DNA from 2 places in the Phenylobacterium sp. genome. Region 2 is predicted to be linked to the other one. Evidence: predicted binding sites of a transcription regulator. Region 2 holds the regulator's gene; the other holds the start of a gene.
What was found. Region 2 encodes LexA, which represses DNA repair genes until DNA is damaged. Its sites were predicted from a motif close to ATGTTCNCNANNTGTTCT; they were not measured.
Positions count from the first base shown of each region.

Region 1: a site for LexA is predicted at 3,403-3,420, ahead of ssb (single-stranded DNA-binding protein). Genes of this name have one in related genera too.

Region 1 is NZ_OZ260078.1:4,755,691-4,761,387, forward strand. It holds gene ACQ66R_RS23385 (hypothetical protein) at 1-2,207, shown strand, start outside; gene ACQ66R_RS23390 (hypothetical protein) at 2,260-2,964, shown strand; gene ACQ66R_RS23395 (hypothetical protein) at 2,983-3,366, shown strand; gene ssb (single-stranded DNA-binding protein) at 3,504-4,007, shown strand; gene ACQ66R_RS23405 (tryptophan 2,3-dioxygenase) at 4,231-5,010, opposite strand; gene ACQ66R_RS23410 (DUF3617 domain-containing protein) at 5,074-5,526, opposite strand; gene ACQ66R_RS23415 (2OG-Fe(II) oxygenase) at 5,588-5,697, opposite strand, start outside.
Region 2 is NZ_OZ260078.1:271,881-277,577, reverse strand. It holds gene gltX (glutamate--tRNA ligase) at 1-788, opposite strand, end outside; gene ACQ66R_RS01375 (ComEC/Rec2 family competence protein) at 895-3,003, shown strand; gene ACQ66R_RS01370 (ASCH domain-containing protein) at 3,000-3,287, shown strand; gene lexA (transcriptional repressor LexA) at 3,268-3,957, opposite strand; gene trpC (indole-3-glycerol phosphate synthase TrpC) at 4,078-4,854, opposite strand; gene trpD (anthranilate phosphoribosyltransferase) at 4,854-5,697, opposite strand, start outside.

The DNA of each region.
Region 1 (5,697 bases), 4.5 Mb from region 2:
CGATGTCGATCAAGCGCTCCGGCGCGACTGTTAATGTGCCGATCGACCTTGCCGGAATGGGGGGGCAGACCCGCTCGCTGGTCAATGTGATCGGCTATATGAACGACCAGCTGCAAGCGGCGGGCGTCGATGCCCGGGTGTCCTCCCAGCGCACAGCCGGCGGCCCGAAAACCACCAAGATCAACGGCAAGGACGTAACCATCGGGACCAATCCCGACCAGTTCTCGCTGAAGTTCAACGTCCCCACCGGCGAGGTCATCAGCTTCTCGGCCCCGGCCACCGCCGGCGCCGTCTATGTGGCGCAGGACACGGGCAACCCGGATCCTGACGGCAAGGCGTCGACCAAGGACTCGACGGCGGCCAGCCAGTTTCTGAAGTTCCAGACCGACACCACGTCGGTCCCGGCTCCGCTGCAGCCGCCGGCCGAGGCGAACTGGGTCGACGGCCGACTGTTCGCCCGGACGATGGGCCCCGAGGTCAAGACAGTCCGCGACACCAAGGTCGCTGCCGATGGTTCGGTCTACATGCTGGCCGACGTGACCAACAAGACGGCGGGCCAGGAGATCAAGGGCGACCAGGACGTCGCGCTGCTGAAGTATGACGCCGCCGGCAAGCTGATCTTTGCCCGCACCCTCGGCGCCTCGGACGAGGCCAGCGGCCTGGGCCTCGCGTTGTCGGCCGACGGCAAGATCGCCGTGGCGGGCTCGGTGAAGGGCGAACTGGGCGGCGCGGTCAACGGTCCGCTCAATTCCACCGGATCCTTCGAAGGGCAGGCCGACAGCTTCGTCACGGTCTACGACGCCGACGGGCAGGAATTGTGGACCCAGCGCCGCGGCGCCCGCGCCGCCGACGAGGCCAGCGAAGTCGCGTTCGGCGCCGATGGCACGGTCTACGTCCAGGGGCGCACCAGCTCGGGCATGCCCGGCGCGCCGGGGGCAGGGGGCTCCGACACCTATCTGCAGGCCTTCAAGGCCGATGCCCAGGGCAAGATCCAGAGCCTCTTCACCTCGACCATTGGAACGGCGGGCGTCGACAAGCCGGCCGGCATGGTCGTCGACGGAACCAACATCGTCGTGGCCAGCATGGAAGACGGTCGCGGCGTCCTGCGCCGGTATGATGTCTCGGGCGCTGCGCCGGTGCTCACCTCGACCCGCGACCTGGGCGACCTGCAGGGCGGCACGATCACCGGCCTGGCCCTGGATGGCGGGAACATTGTCGTGGCGGGCTCCACGGGCAATCCCGGCCTCAACGGCCTCAGTGTCACGCGCGCCCACGCCGGCGGCAGCGACGCCTTCGCCGCGCGGATAAGCGCCGACCTCTCGGGCGGCGGCCAGATCGCCTACTACGGCGGCGCCGGCGACGACCGGGCGACATCGCTCGCGGTATCGGGCGGTCAGGTCTGGATCGGCGGCGCTGCGGGCACGGATCTGCCCGGGAACCCCACGGCGCTGGGCGTCAAGGACGGTTTCCTCGCCAAGCTGGATATTGCGGCCGGCTCGATCGACTGGTCGCGGCGCTTCACAGGCAAGGACGGGCGCGCCGCGCCCACCTCGATCGCCGTCGACACGTCGGGCGCCAGCGTTCTGGACCGCATCGGCCTGCCCAAGGGCGAAATGGACCTGACCGACTCGCCGCGCCTGACGGCCCAGTCCAGCCTGCGGACGGGCGATACCTTCACGATGAAGGTCGGCAGTCGGACCCAGACCATCACCATCGATGCGGCCGAGACGCTGGACACCCTGGCCGTCAAGATCCGCCGCGCGTCGGGCTTCCAGGCCAAGGTCACGATCTCGACCTCCGAGGGCATGCGCAGCCTGCGCGTGGAGCCCACGACCGACCGCAACATCATCGAGTTTGGGGCCGGCAAGGCCGACCGCGATGCCCTGGCCATGCTGGGCATCTCCGAGGGCGTCGTCCGCAAGACCAGGATCGTCGATGGCAAGACGCTCCCGGCCGACGGCAAGGCCATGCTCTACGGCTTGGGCCTCGAGGACGGGCTGAACCTGACCGGGGACATGGATCGGAACCACGCCCTGGCCGTGGTCGGCAAGGCGATGGGCATCGTGCGTCAGGTCTACAAGGACCTCGTCGCCGCGTCGCAGCCGCAGTCGGCCATAGCCGCCAAGGCCGCTTCGGGACCCGTGCCGGCCTACCTGAACAACCAGATCGCCAACTATCAGGCCGCGCTCTCGCGTCTGGGCGGCTAGGCAGCCCGTGCGGCGCCTTGAAAGCGCCGGGCGCGGGGTCTAGCCAGGGCGGATGGAGACGCCGCCAGAATCCCCACAGTCGCCGCGGAAACGCGGGTTCCCGGTCGTCGTGGTCGGCGGGCTGGCCGCGCTGGTCGCCGGGTTGGGCGCCGCCTGGATGCTGATCGGCGACGGCGGCGGCTCCGAGCGCGCCCCTCCGGCGTCAGAAGGCGGGCTGGTGATCGACGCCATGGGACCGGACGACGGGCCGGCCCAACCGGGCAAGCTGCTGCGCTGCTTCGTGCAAGGCCAGTTCGTGGGCGAACTCAGCCTCACCGCCTGCGCACAGAGAAACGGCGTCGCGACCGACGCGCTGGACGTGGGCCTGGACGAGACCGGGGCCCTGGCGGCGGCCGAGCAGGCCGGCCAGGTGCTGACCCCGTTGCCGCCGGTCGAGGCGGATCCGCCGGTGGAGGTCGAGTCCGCCTTGCCGCCCGCTGACGCGGACGCCGAGGAGCCCGCGCCGCCGCCGGCCAACATATGCTGGCGTCACGGGGGCGGGCGTTGGCGCAAGGTGGCCTCGGAGGGCGACCTGAACGCCTGTCTGCAGACCCTGTTCGCGGGGCGCTGCGAGAAGGGCGCCGGCGCCAGCTACGGCCGCTTCGGCGGCCAGACGCTGCGGCTGGTGGCCGGCCGCGTCGAGGTCTCGGACGACAATCGCACGTTCCGCACCCTGACGGCGCAATCGCCCGACTGCGCCATTCCGCCGGTCGGGTAGGGCTGCTAGGCTCGGATCATGCCCGTAAAATCGACGCTCGCCGCCCTCATCGTCTGCGCCGCCGCCCTGGGTGTCAGCGCCTGCGCCAAGAAGACCACGCCGCCGGGTGACGCGCGGGTTTGCTACCACGTGGTTCCGCAGAAAGATCAGTCCCTTAAGTACAACAAGCTCGTAGAGACTGACAGCCTCGAGAAATGCGCCGCGAACCTCGAGGCGATGCGCATCAAGTTCCTGACCCTGGGCGGCAACCGCCAGGAGATCTACGGGGCCTACCAGGCCAACTTCCTGTTCCTGCAGAAGGAAGGGGTTCTGACCTCCACCTCCCTGGAGGGCCCGCGCTACGTCGCCCTGGTCCGCACCGGCGACGGCCGCTTGGCCACCCCGGGGGCCATGCCTCAGTAATCCCCAGCTATCTGCTGTGGACGGTTCCGAAAAGTCGGAACAAATATGGAACATTTGCTTGTTAACGGCGGATCGGCGCGCTAGCGTGCCCGCTTGGGCAGAGAGCCCGCTTCCTACGGAAACCAAGGACCAGATCGATGGCGGGCAGCGTCAACAAAGTCATTCTCATCGGCAACCTCGGCGCGGATCCCGAAATCCGGTCGCTGGGCTCGGGCGATCGGGTCGCCAACCTGCGCATCGCCACGTCCGAGTCCTGGCGCGACCGCAACACCGGTGAGCGCAAGGAAAAGACCGAGTGGCACCGCGTGGTGGTGTTCAACGAGAACATTGTGAAGGTCTGCGAGAACTACTTGAAGAAGGGCTCGACGGTTTACATCGAGGGGTCGATCCAGACCCGCAAGTGGACCGATCAGTCGGGCCAGGAGAAGTATTCCACCGAGATCGTGCTGCAGAAGTTCCGCGGCGAACTCACCATGCTGGGCGGCCGCGGTGAGGGGGCCTCCCAGGGTGAGGGCGGCTACGACGGCGGCTACTCCGGCGGTGGCGGCGGCGGCTTCTCGTCGGGGCCACGCCAGGGTGGCGGCGGCTCGCGCCCCAGCGAAGACTTCTCCGCCAACCTGGATGACGAAATCCCGTTCTAGAGCCGGACACGGCTGAGGCGAAGGCAGGCGGCCGGCTGCGAAAGAGTCGGCCGTCTTATCCGCGGGCACGCGCCACGGTCCGATGGCCCAAGACCCATCTTCACGCCTTGCCGGGTTCTTCAGATTCGCCTGTGAGGAGAAAAATCGCCTTCAGAATCGCCCATGAGGGGAAGGCGACTGCGACCTGTCGGCTCTCGCCGGTCAGCGACGTGGTCGGACAGGATCAGAGCCGTGTCCGCAAGGACCACAGCTCAGGGAAGCAACGGCGCTTGAGCGTGCTCTGCAGGTAGCTTGCGCCGTCGGTGCCGCCGGTGCCGCGCTTGCCGCCGATGATCCGCTCGACGGTCAGCACATGCTTGTGCCGCCAGGTCAGCAGCGCGTCGTCCAGGTCCACCAGCTTCTCGGCCAACTGATAGAGTTCCCAGTGGCGGGCGGTGTCGCGGTAGACCGCGAGCCAGGCGTCCTCCACCTCGGCGGAGGGCGCATAGGGCTGCGAGACGTCGCGGTTCAGCACCTCGGGCGGCAGGGACAGACCGTGGGTGGCCATCCGCGCCAGGGCGTCGTCGTAGAGGCTGGGCGCCGACAGCGCCGCCTTCAGCTCGGCCAGCGCGTCGCTGCCTTCCTCCTGGAACGCCAGGAACGAGGCGTCCTTCAGGCCCAGCAGGTACTCCACCGTCCGGAACTGCCAGGACTGGAAGCCGGAACTTGTCCCCAGGCCGCCGCGGAAGGTGAGGTAGTCGGCGGGCGTCATGGTGGCCAGCACGTCCCACGACAGCGTCATGATCGTCTGGATTCGCGAGACCCGGGCCAAGGCCTTGTAGGCTGGCTCCGCGTCGCCCTCGCGGATCAGCCGTTTGGCCAGCTTCACCTCGTGGATGATCTCCTTGAGCCACAGTTCCTTCGTCTGGTGGATGACGATGAACAGCAGTTCGTCGTGGCGATCGCTGGCGGGGTGCTGGGCGCTGAGCAGCCGGTCGAGGCCGAGATAGCCCGCGTAGGTGATGGTCTTGTCAGTCACGGGCGGGAGAGGGACCGGCTCGGCCGCTCCAAGTCAAGCTGTCGAAGGCTAGTTGGAGCCTTCGCCCTTCGGCTCGGGCGGCGGGCAGACGTCGGCGATCCGGTGGGCGTCGGTCGAGGCCTTGCCGGTGATGTCGAGCCCCAGGAACTCGGTGGCGATCTCGGCCGTCAGGGTGAAGCTGGTAGGGGTGTAGGCGCCCGCGCCCTTTACGGCCACCTTGTGCCCCTTCTTGGAGACGCAGGTGCCCTTGAGCGCGATCTTCCCGCCGGAGAACACCTTGGTGGGATAGGTGCAGGCGTAGTGGCGGTTGGACGGGCCCGAAACGAACTTGTCGACATCGGCCGGCGTGATGCAGCGCCGCTCGGTCTTGCTCTGCTTGATGGGCGACAGGAGCTTGTTGGTCGACTCCCAATAGCCTGGCTGGATCGGCGGCGGGGCGGCCAGGGCGGCGCCGGCGCATAGCGCCGCGACCAGGGAGAGGGGGACGGTGAGGCGGGTCATCGCGTCGGACTCTGGTTTCGGATTCCGGCGCCAGGGTGGCGAGAGTCGGATGAACGGTGGCTTACCGGGTGTCCAGGCGCAGGGCAGGGCCCGTGTCCAACTTGTCCATGTTCTGCTGACGGATCGCTTCGCCGGCGGCGTCGTACAGGAAGGGCAGCACCGCGTAGCGCC
Region 2 (5,697 bases):
TTGCGCATGGTCTCGGGCAGGTAGCCCATATCGTCGAACTCGGTCAGCGCCTGGGCGCCGTGACGCTTCGAGAGCTTGCCGCCGTCCGGGCCGTGGATCATCGGCAGGTGCGCCCAGACCGGGATGTCCCAGTCCAGCGCCTGGTAGATGATCGTCTGGCGCGCGGCGTTGTTCAGGTGGTCGTCGCCGCGGATCACATGGGTGATGCCCATGTCATGGTCGTCGACGACGACGGCCAGGTTGTAGGTGGGGTTTCCGTCCGAACGCAGCAGGATCAGGTCGTCGAGCGTCGTGTTCTGGAAGGTCACGTCGCCCTTGATGGCGTCGCGGACGATGGTCTCGCCGTCGAGGGGGCACTTGAGACGCACGGCATAGGGCCGGTCGGGCCAGGTCGACGGATCCGCGTCGCGCCAGGGCGAACGGACGACGCGGCCGGCGGCGCGGGCGGCCTCACGCTCGGCGTCGAGCTCCTCGGCGGTCAAGTAGTCGCGATAGGCCTGACCGCGCTCCAGCAGTTCAGCCACGGCCTCGCGATGGCGGTCGGCGCGCTGGAACTGGAACACCGCCGGCTCGTCGGTCTCGAGGCCCAGCCACTTGAGACCCTCGAAGATCACGTCCACGGCGGCTTCGGTCGAGCGCTCGCGGTCGGTGTCTTCGACGCGCAACAGGAACGCGCCGCCGCGGTGACGCGCGTATAGGTAGTTGAACAGGGCGGTGCGCGCCGTGCCAATGTGCATCATGCCGGTGGGCGACGGGGCGATCCGGGTACGAACGGGGCGATCAGTCATAGAGGGCGTGGGCGAACTCGAGGGGAATGGGAACCGCGCGGCCAGCGTCGCGGCGGCGCCTCTTAGCACGCGGAATCGGCCCCGGCCTAATCTGACACCTCCGAGTTTGCGACGGATCGGGGCGTGGCTGACCGATCAGGCCGACGCACAGATCGAGCGGTGGACACTGTGGACGCCAGTGGCGCTGGGGTGCGGCTGCGCGGCGTACTTCGGCCTGATGCGCGAGCCGCAGGCGTGGGTGGCGTGGGCGCTGCTGCCGGTCGTGGCGGCGCTGCTGGTCGCCACGCGGTGGAGCGTCACACGGGCGATGACGATGGGCCTGGTGCTGGCGGCCTGCGCCGTCGGCAGCTTCATCGTGGCGAAGCTGCGGGCCGAGGCGGTCAAGGCGCCGGTGGCCCGGGCCGGCGCGCGACCGCAGCCGGTCGAGGCCTGGGTGGTCGATATCGCGCAACCGGGGGAGGGCGGCCAGCGGCTGTTGCTGGCCCCGATCCGGGTGGGCGATTGGGACGCCCAGACGACGCCGATCCGGATGCGCGTCACGCTGCGGCCCGGGACGCCGCTGCCGCGGCCGGGAGAGGTGGTGAGTCTCCTGGCGATTGTGAACCCGCCGCCGCCGCCGGCCAGCCCGGGCAGCTACGACTTCGCCCGGGACGCCTACTTCGAGAGTGTCGGCGGCGTCGGCCTGGCGTTGCGGGCGCCACGCGTGACGACGCCGGAGAACCAAGCGCCCTGGCGGCTCAGGCTGACCATGTGGGTGAACGCCCAGCGCTGGGCGCTGACCGAGAAGATCGTGGCGGCCCTGGGTCCCGAGACCGGCGGGCTGGCGGCGGCGATGACCACGGGTCACGAGGCGTTCATCCCGAAAGAGCAGGTGGAGAACCTGCGGGCTGCGGGCCTCGCGCACATCATCTCGATCAGCGGCCTGCACATGGCCATCGTGGGCGGCTTCGCGTTCGCTGCCGCGCGGCTTCTGGTGGCGGCCTGGCCATGGCTGGCGCTCCGGGTCTCGGGCAAGAAGGTGGCCGCGCTGGTGGGGCTGGCGGCGGTGGGTGGGTATCTGGTGCTGTCAGGCGCGCCGCCGCCGGCCGAGCGGGCCGCGATCACCGCGGCGGTGGCGTTCGGGGCGATCCTGGCCGACCGGCAGGCGATCAGCCTGCATGCGCTGGCGCTGGCGGCCATGGGCGTGCTGCTGCTGCAGCCCGAGGCCGTGACCGAGCCGGGGTTCCAGATGAGCTTTGCCGCGACCGCCGCGCTGGTCGCCCTGGCCGAGGTCTGGCCGCGGCCGGTGAAGGAGATCGAGGTCCCCTGGTGGATCCGCTGGCCGCAGGCGGCGATGACCTGGACGGCGGCGAGCCTGGCGGTGAGCTTCGTGGCGGGCCTGGCCACGGGGCCTTTCGCGATCCAGCACTTCAACCGCGTCTCGACTTGGGGCCTGTTCGCCAACCTCGTCGTCGCGCCGATCTCGTCGTTCCTGATGATGCCGGGCCTGGCGCTGGGCGCGGCGCTCACGCCATTCGGCCTGGGGCAGGCGCCGCTGGAGGTGGCGGGGTGGTCGATCGGGTTGATGAACCAGGTGGCGGCGACTGCGGCCGGCGCGCCAGCGGCGCAGGTGGTGATCCCCAGCGCGCCGGACTGGGTGCTGCCGGCCAGCTTCCTCGGACTGCTGTTCGTCTGCCTGTGGCGCGGGCCGTTCCGGTGGGCTGGCCTGCCGTTGGCGCTGGCGATCCTGTGGGCGCCCCGGCCTGCGGCTCCGGATGTGTGGGTGAGCGCCGACGGGGCGGCGGTGGCGGTTCGGGAGGGGCGTGAGAGCGTCCTGCTGCGGCCCGATGTGAAGCTGTTCGGCGCTGAGTTGTGGTCGCGGCGACGCGGGCTGACGCCGGTGATCAGCGAGCCCGAGCGGGACGCGCGGTTCCAGTGCGACCGGTGGAGCTGCCTGGCGAAGGCCGAGGCTCCGGTGAAGTTGGCGGCGGCGTGGAACCTGAAGCGGCCGTTGAAGGCGGGCAGGTTGGAGGCGCTCTGCACGGGAGCTGACGTGGTGATCCTGCGGAACAGCTTCAAGCCGGAGAGTTGCGCGGCGCCGCTGGTGCTGACGGGGGCCGACTTCGCGGCGGGCGGCTCGGCCGAGCTCTATCGGCAGGGCGGCGGCTGGCGGATCGTCTGGGCGCAGGACCAGCGGGGGCGGCGGCCGTGGACCTGGGGGTATGACCCGCGATGATGTTCGCCAGGCCGCTGCGCGAGCGGGTCCGGTCGGGCGAGATCACCACCAGCGTGCGGATCTGGCTGACGCCGCGGGTGAAGGTGGGCGGGCGCTACCGGCTGCTGGACGGGTTCATCGAGGTGACGCGCCTGCGGGAAGTGGACCTGGACGACGTCACCGAGGCCATGGCGCGGGAGGGCGGGTTCGAGAGCCTGGAGGCGCTCATGAAAACCGCCCGCCACGGGCGTGGCGAGCGGGTCTTCATCGTCGATTTCGTATGGGTCAGTGGTAGCGGCGGATGAGGCCGACCAGCTTGCCCTGCACGGCCACCTGGTCAGGGCCGAAGATGCGGGTCTCGTAGGCGGGGTTGGCGGCTTCGAGGGCGATGGACGCGCCCTTCTTGCGCAGGCGCTTGAGGGTGGCTTCCTCGCCGTTGACCAGGGCGACCACGATGTCGCCCGAGACGGCGCTGTCGGTGCGCTTGATGACCACGAAGTCGCCGTCGAGGATGCCGGCGTTGATCATCGAGTCGCCGGCGATCTCGAGGACGAAGTGCTCGCCCGCGCCCAGGATGCTCTCAGGCACCGGCATGCGGTCGCGTTCCTGCTGGATCGCCTCGATCGGCGTGCCGGCGGCGATCTTGCCGAGGATCGGCAGTTCGCGGCTGTCGTTGGCGGCGACCGCGACCGCGGAGCCGGCCTCGACCAGCTGGGGTTTGAACGGGGCCCGACCCTTGGGCGGGGCGGCGGCGGTGGCCTGCTGCGGCAGCTTCACCACTTCCAGCGCCCGGGCGCGGTGGGGAAGGCGGCGAAGGAAACCGCGCTCTTCCAGGGCGGTGATCAGCCGGTGGATGCCGGACTTGGAGGCCAGATCGAGGGCCTCCTTCATCTCGTCGAACGACGGTGAGACGCCCGATTCCTTGATCCGCTCGTGGATGAACATGAGCAACTCATGCTGCTTGCGGGTAAGCATTTCAGGACCTCGCAGAACAAACCGCCAACTTCTGTCGATGTTCTCTAGGTGTTCCGCGTTAATGTCAAGTTACACCTAGGCCCACTGAAATCGTTGCGGTTTTTCTCATGTAGAGCCGACTCAGCCCAGCAGGGCGCGAGTCGCCGCGGTGACGTCGGCCTGGCGCATCAGGCTCTCGCCGACCAGCATGGCGCGGGCGCCGGAGGCCTCGAGGCGAGCGGCGTCGGCGGCGGTGAACAGGCCGCTCTCGGTGACCAGCAGGGCGTTCGCCGGCGCGAGCGCGGCGAGGCGCTCGGTGATCGCGAGGTCGACGGTGAAGGTCCGCAGGTCACGGTTGTTCACCCCGACGAGGTCGGCGCCCAGCCGTCCGGCGCGGGCCATCTCGGCCTCGTCATGCACCTCGACCAGCGCGTCCATGCCGTGGGCGCGGGCCTCGGCCATCAGGTCGGCGGCCAGCGCGTCGTCCACCATCGCCAGGATCACCAGAATGGCGTCGGCGCCCAGCGCGCGGCTCTCGGCCACCTGCCACGGGTCGACCAGGAACTCCTTGCGGATACAGGGCAGCGAGACGGCGCCGCGGGCGGCGGTGAGGTAGCTGTCGGCGCCCTGGAAGCTGGGCGTGTCGGTGAGCACCGACAGGCACGCCGCGCCGCCGGCTTCGTAGGCGCGGGCCAGTGCCGGCGGATGGAAGTCCGCGCGGATCAGGCCCTTGGACGGCGAGGCCTTCTTGATCTCGGCGATCAGGGCCAGGCGGCCGGGGCCGTGGGCGCGCTCCAGGGCGGCGCGGAAGCCGCGCGGCGCGCTGACGCCGGCCGTGGAGATCGCGGGGCGGGCGGCCTTCCGCTCTGCGACCTCGTCACGCTTATAGGCAGCGATCTTCTCGAGAATATCGGCCATCAGGAGTCCAGCGACCGCGGCGCGATCTCGACCAGCTTGTCGAGTGAGGCCTGGGCGCGGCCGTCGTCGATGACCCGGGCCGCCAGTTCGACGCCTTCGCGGAGGGTCTCGACCTTGTCGCCGACCAGGAAGGCGGCGGCGGAATTCAGCAGGACGATGTCGCGGTAGGGGCCGGGCTTGCCCTTCAGCAGGTCGCGGAGCGCCACGGCGTTCTCGGCCGGCGTGCCGCCGGTGAGGTCGGCCAGCGCGGCGCGCGGCAGGCCCACGGCTTCGGGCGTCACGGTGAAGAGGCGGACCTGGCCTTCGCGATACTCGGCGACGCTGGACTCGCCGGTCGTCGTCATCTCGTCCATGCCGCCGCCGTGGACCACCCAGGCGCGCTCCGAGCCCAGGGCGCCCAGCACCTGGGCCAACGGGGCCACCCAGCGCTCGGCGAAGACGCCCACGACCTGGCGCTTGGCGCCGGCGGGGTTCGTCAGCGGGCCCAGCAGGTTGAAGATCGTGCGGAAGCCCAGCTCGCTGCGGATCGGGGAGACGTGGCGCATGGCGCCGTGGTGCGACTGGGCGAACAGGAAGCAGATGCCGGCTTCATCCAGCGCCTTGAACTGGCGCTCGGGCCCGGCGTCGATGGCCACGCCCAGTTCCGACAGCACGTCGGCGGCGCCCGACTTCGAGGAGAGCGCCCGGTTGCCGTGCTTGGCGACCTTGAGGCCGCCGCCGGCCGCCACGAAGCCCACGGCGGTCGAGATGTTGTAGGTGTGCTGGCCGTCGCCGCCGGTGCCGCAGACGTCGATCGTGGGGTAGGGCGGCTCGATATGGATGGCCGCCTTGCGCATGGCCCGC